DNA from 2 places in the Lysinibacillus sp. NPDC097162 genome. Region 1 is predicted to be linked to the other one. Evidence: riboswitches for the same ligand, from Rfam matches in the RefSeq annotation. Region 1 holds a riboswitch; the other holds the start of a gene.

The links. A riboswitch is a leader RNA that binds a small molecule or an ion and turns the genes downstream of it on or off. The one in region 1 is predicted to bind lysine.
Region 2: another riboswitch for lysine. It lies ahead of ACIQXW_RS15980 (aspartate kinase); the one in region 1 lies ahead of ACIQXW_RS07560 (transporter substrate-binding domain-containing protein).

Annotation. Positions count from the first base shown of each region.
Region 1 covers NZ_JBIWDT010000001.1:1,507,071-1,510,287, forward strand. Annotated here, with positions in the region: gene ACIQXW_RS07555 (amino acid ABC transporter permease) at 1-681, opposite strand, end outside; gene ACIQXW_RS07560 (transporter substrate-binding domain-containing protein) at 1,003-1,854, opposite strand; lysine riboswitch at 1,974-2,159, opposite strand; gene odhB (2-oxoglutarate dehydrogenase complex dihydrolipoyllysine-residue succinyltransferase) at 2,501-3,217, opposite strand, start outside.
Region 2 covers NZ_JBIWDT010000003.1:271,832-275,048, forward strand. Annotated here, with positions in the region: gene uvrC (excinuclease ABC subunit UvrC) at 1-1,491, shown strand, start outside; lysine riboswitch at 1,629-1,807, shown strand; gene ACIQXW_RS15980 (aspartate kinase) at 1,910-3,139, shown strand.

The DNA of each region.
Region 1 (3,217 bases):
AAGACGTTTTTCTACATATAGTAAAATTCTTGAAGCCGTAAATGTCATAATGAAGTAAAGCACACATGCGACAAAGAACGATTCGAAATAACGGAAGTTATTACCCGAAATCGATTTTGTTTGAAAGAATAATTCCGTTACACCAATTACACTTAAAACGGCAGTATCTTTAATATTCATAATGAGTTGGTTACCTGTTGCAGGTAAGATGTTACGAGCAACTTGCGGTAATACAACATGCATCATAATTTGCACATGCCCCATGCCAATCGCAGAAGCAGCTTCGTATTGACCTTTATCGATAGAGACAATCCCACCACGTACGATTTCAGCCATATACGCACCCGTATTTAGTGAAACGACTAAAATACCAGCAGTAATAAAGTGCATATCGATGCCAAAAGCAATATCTAGCCCGTAAAATACTACCATTGCCTGTACAATCATTGGTGTACCACGGAAAAATTCAACATAGCATGTCAGTATAAAATTAATACATTTTAATAAAAAATGTTTTATACTTTTTTTACGAACTGGAATGGTATGCATAATCCCAATAAAAAATCCGATGAATGCACCAATAATTGTACTGATTGTTGAAATGAGTAACGTATAATACGCTCCTCGTAAAAACATTTGCCAGTTGTTTTCTATAATAGAAATGATCCATTCTAAACTCATGATGTTCCTCCTAACAACGTGTTGTTGCTTTATATCAATTATGCCTTTTGTGAAATCATCTCTTCATTTGAATTCATTTGCTTTATTCAAAATATGTGACACACTTCTTAGACATGACTTTATTCAGAATGACTGCCTTTCTGAACAAACTAAATATGATAAAGGCTGTCCCAGTCGCTCTTAGCAAAATGTCACGACTTTCAATCAGTAAAAATCAACTTCTCTATATGTTGTAAGTGAATTTTCACTTAGAGAAAACAGCATACTTGAAATTTCCGGTATGCTGTTTTTTCGTTAAGGACAACCCTATCTCTTTTTGTATTACTGAGCTGCAGGTTGTTGAAGAATAGCTTCTTCCATAATTTTTTGGCGATCATCTTCTGAAATACCTTTTAAGATTTCATTAATTTTATCTAGACTAGCATCACCTTTACGTAAACCAACTGCAATTGAAGTATTTGAAATATCTGTATCAAATCCTTCTTCAAAAGATACAAATGTGAATTTGTCATTAGCTGCTGCTGCCGAAATACCTTCTGGACGTTCAGCTACATAGCCATCAATTTTGCCAGCTTCTAGAGCTACACGCATTGCAGAGAAGTTTTCCATCGCTGTTTGCTTTTCTACACCTTTAATTTGATCGATAACATTATAGTTAGATGTATTTAGCTGAGATGTAACTTTTGCACCTGAAAAATCTTGAATTGATTTTGCATTTTCATATTTGCTACCTTTTTTAATTACCATTACGAAATCAGAAGTGTAGTAGTTTTCAGTGAAATCAATTGTTTGTTTACGTTCTTCTGTTGGAGACATCCCTGCTACAATCGCATCGATTTTTTTTGACTGAAGCGCAGGTACTAAACCGTCCCATTCCATTTTTACTACTACTAATTTTTTACCTAAGCCATCAGCGATTTTTTTCGCCATTTGTACATCGTAACCGCCTGCATACTCTGCATTATCAGCAATTTTCACTGCTCCGTTTGCATCATCTTGCTGAGTCCAGTTAAATGGAGGATAACCTGCTTCCATCCCAATGCGGAACTCTCCACCAGTTTCTTCCTTTGAACCATCACCTGTTGTCTTTTCATCCTTGTCACCAGAACCACAAGCCGCTAACACGATTGCTGTCATTGCTGTTAACATAAATAACAACCATTTTCTTTTCATCTAAAACTCCCCTTTTCTGTAAAAAAAATAAAGCAACTGTACAAAAAAAGACCTAAGTTTTGAACTTAGGTCTTACCTTTTATTGACAGTTGCCCAAATCCTCACTATAATTTCCATGTTTCCGAGATAGCACAACCTAGTAAACTGGAATTGAATTTACTAGGACAGTCCTGCACTTATTCACTGCAGACCCAGCATAAAAGTACGAGCTCCTTTTATACTTCGGCGATATTTCCTTCTCCATTACGTCTTCGCTTGCTTATACTCAGCAATGGACTAATAAATACCGCGCCTCTACCTCACAAAAAACAAAAGTGAGGTTTGTTTATTTAATTGATATATAGATATTACTATAAAGCTAGCATAGTCGTCAAGATAGTTTTATCATTTTTCTGACTAATTACAAAATTAGCCTTTAATCCTTTTAAAATCCATAAATAAAGTAGAATAACATTAACTATGTTTGTCATCATTTCACAAATTTTTATTATAAAAAACAAGATTTATAAACCATAAGAATCGATTTCCCAGTCAAATAAAGGCCATTAAGACCATCAAGCAAATTTCATTATAGCGTAAATCAATCTAAATGAAAAACCCTGCTAAACAGTTAAGTTTGCAGGGTTTGAATACTTAATTTATCGAATTAAGAATTTAATAATAAATCTTCTGGATTTTCAAGTAACTCTTTAACTGTTTTAAGGAAGCCTACAGAATCTTTACCATCGATAATACGGTGGTCGTAAGATAATGCTAAGTACATCATAGGACGAATTTCTACTTCGCCATTTACTTCTACAGGGCGTTTTTTAATTGAGTGCATTCCTAAAATAGCAGCTTGTGTACCGTTCATAATAGGTGTTGACATTAATGAACCGAATACACCGCCATTTGTAATTGTGAATGAACCACCTTGAAGATCAGCTAAACCTAATTTTTTATCGCGTGCTTTTTTAGCTAAGTCTGCAATTGAATCTTCAATTTCAGCAAAGTTTTTGCGGTCAGCATCGCGTACAACTGGTACTACTAAACCTTCTTCAGTTGATACAGCTACACCAATATCAAAGAAGTTATTTAAGTGAATTTCATCGCCAACGATTTGAGCATTCACATAAGGGTATTTTTTAAGCGCCGCAACAACAGCTTTTGTGAAGAATGACATGAAACCAAGCTTAGAGCCAGTAGACTCAAAGAATTGATCTTTTTTACGAGAACGTAGTGCCATAACATTTGTCATATCTACTTCATTGAATGTTGTAAGCATAGCAGTCGATTGCTTAACTTCTAATAAACGTTTAGCAATTGTTTGACGACGACGGCTCATTTTTTCAACTGTAACACGTGACTCATCAACAGCTACTAC
Region 2 (3,217 bases), on a different contig from region 1:
TATATAAAAATTACGAATGAAAAATATCCACGGCTTATTACAACACGGAAAGTAAAAAAAGATAAAGCAAAATACTTTGGTCCTTATCCAAATGCGTATGCAGCAAGTGAGACAAAAAAGTTGCTCGATAGACTATACCCACTTCGAAAATGTGTACAATTACCTTCAAAAGTTTGCTTGTATTATCATATGGGACAATGCTTAGCGCCGTGTGTAAAAGAAATTGATGCACAAGTATATCACGATATGATTGAAGATATGACGAAGTTCTTAAATGGTGGAGTAGAGACAGTAAAAAAAGAGCTTGAAGCGAAAATGTTGGCTGCAGCTGAGCAACTAGAATTTGAGCGAGCGAAAGAGTTCCGCGATCAAATTGCACATATTGAAACGGTTATGCAAAAGCAAAAAATTGTGTCCAGTGATACTACGAATCGCGATGTATTCGGTTATGCAGTTGAAAAGGGCTGGATGTGTGTGCAAGTCTTTTTCGTTCGTCAAGGTAAGTTGATTGAACGCGATGTTTCCATCTTCCCTATTTATCAGGATGTTGAGGAAGAATTTTTAACATTTGTTGGCCGCTTTTATGAAAAGCCTGAGCATATTAAGCCTAAGGAAATTTTTATTCCTCAGTCGATTGATGCAGCAATTTTAACGGAATTATTAGAGGTTAAAGTGCTAACGCCGAAGCGAGGACAAAAAAAGGAACTAGTAGATTTGGCCATGAAAAATGCAGAAATTGCTGTGGCGGCAAAATTCCAGCTAATTGAGCGACAGGAAGAGCGAACAATTGGTGCTTGCGAGGCATTGGGTGAAGCAATGGGGATTTCAGCACCTCTTCGCATTGAAGCATTTGATAATAGTCATATGCATGGTGCTGATGCGGTATCAGCAATGGTTGTGTTTATTGATGGTAAACCTGCAAAGAAGGAATATCGTAAATACAAGACACGCACAGCCGCTAAACATGACGATTACGGAGCAATGCAAGAAGTGATACGTCGCCGTTACACGCGTGTATTGAAAGAAGGATTGCCATTGCCTGATTTAGTTCTAATAGATGGCGGTAAAGGACAGATGGAAGTAGCGCGAGAAGTGTTAGAGGATGAGCTTGGTCTTGTTATCCCAATTGCGGGCTTAGCAAAAGATGAAAAGCATAATACATCACAGCTTTTATTTGGAGATCCGCCCGATGTCATTGCATTAAAGCGGACAAGTGACGGGTTTTATTTACTACAGCGTATTCAGGACGAAGTACACCGTTTTGCCATTACATTTTTACGCCAACAGCATGAGAAAAATGCTATTCAATCTGTTCTAGATGGAATTGAAGGTGTTGGTCCAAAGCGCAAGCAACAATTATTGAAGCATTTCGGCTCTGTTAAAAAGATTCGTGAGGCAAGTGAGCTTGCACTTCAAGAAGCGGGAATACCTGCGAACTTAGCGAACAGTATTTACAATTATTTTCAGCAACAGACATTGTCAAAGGATTAGACATATGCTAAGGTTGTCATAGAACAATGAAGTGAAAACACTATCTTGTTCTATTACACCTTATATGAATGTTTATGTGAGCAATGCATAAAAAGGAAGTATTTTCATATAAGAAAAATTAATAATTCACTATTTTAAGTGATGATAGAGGTGCAAGATTCAATAGTAGCACATTGAAGGATGGACAAATCCAGTGACAATGTGTGAAAGGGGAGCTTGCCGAAGTGAAGTATCGTTGTTTCCGATACTTTGCTGGTTTTGCATTTAATAGATGTAAGACTGTCGAATCTTTACGTTTCGGAGAGCTATCACACATGCGCAAGCTTTTTATTGTACATGTTGCAGGCAGCTTTCACGTTATGTGAGTGCTGCCTTTTTGCTGTTCTAGAGACGAATTGATAAAAGGAGAATGATGATAATGGCGAGTATTGTATTGAAATTTGGCGGACCTGCAATCGCTTCAACTGAGCGCATTCGAGAGGTAGCTAAAATAGCTATAGCCAAAAAAGAGCTTGGCTATGAAGTAGTAGTGGTGACTGCAGCAATGGGTCGCACAGCAAAAGACTTAGCAAAGATGGGACGTGATTTATCAGACGATGCTTCTAAACGTGAGATGGATGTACTACTATCGACGACCTCACAATTAGCAAGTGCCCTTTTTGCAATTGCTTTACAAGAGGAAGGCTATGATGCAGTTTCATTGACTGGTTGGCAGGCTGGGGTGCAAACAGATGCGAAACATTTTAATGCACGTATCGACCATATCGATGTGAGCCGTATGAAAGAACATTTGATACAAGGACAAATTGTCGTTGTTGCGGGGGAGCAAGGCATTAATAGTGCGCACAATATAACAACACTTGGTAAGGGTGGCGCAGAAACAACAGCAGTAGCCATTGCAGCCGCATTAGAAGCGGAACGTGTTGACATTTATACAAATGTGGATGGAGTTTATACAGCAGATCCTCGTCATATTGAAAAAGCAAGAAAGTTAAAGGAGATTTCATATGATGAAATGCTTGAACTATCACATTTAGGTTCACATATTTTACATCCACGTGCAGTGGAGCTCGCAAAAAAGTTTCAAATCCCAGTTATTATTCGTTCAAGCGTAGTAGATACAGAAGGTACTTTATTGAAGGAGGAAGTTGAAATGGAGAAAAATTTAATTGTACGTGGTGTTGCTTATGAGTCTGATATCATTCGCCTAACAATCGGTTATGATACATACTCAACTGCATCGTTAGCAGATATGTTTGCTATACTTGCAGACAATCGCATTAATGTTGATATTATTGTGCAAGCTATTATAGAAGGTGTGAGACCATCAGTATCTTTTACAATTTTAAAAGAAGAGTTTGCTGATGCTTTACGTGTACTAGAGGATAGTAAATTGTCACTTGGTTTTAGCTTTGCAGATTTTGAAATTGGCTTAGCGAAAGTTTCAATTATAGGATCAGGCATGGCATCAAATCCTGGCGTTGCTGCACGAATGTTTGACCGTTTACGCCGCGAGGATATTGCAGTAAAAATGGTCAGTACTTCTGAAATTAAAGTTTCTGTTGTTGTACCACAGGACGAAATGATCCGTGCTGCAAACGCATTACATGAGGAGTTTAATTTAGCAGAAGAGATTCCCGTAAACTAAAAGGTAGAAGTCAACATCCTTAAATGATTTTATATGCATAACATTAGCTTTCTATATAAATAAAGTTGGGTACTGGTG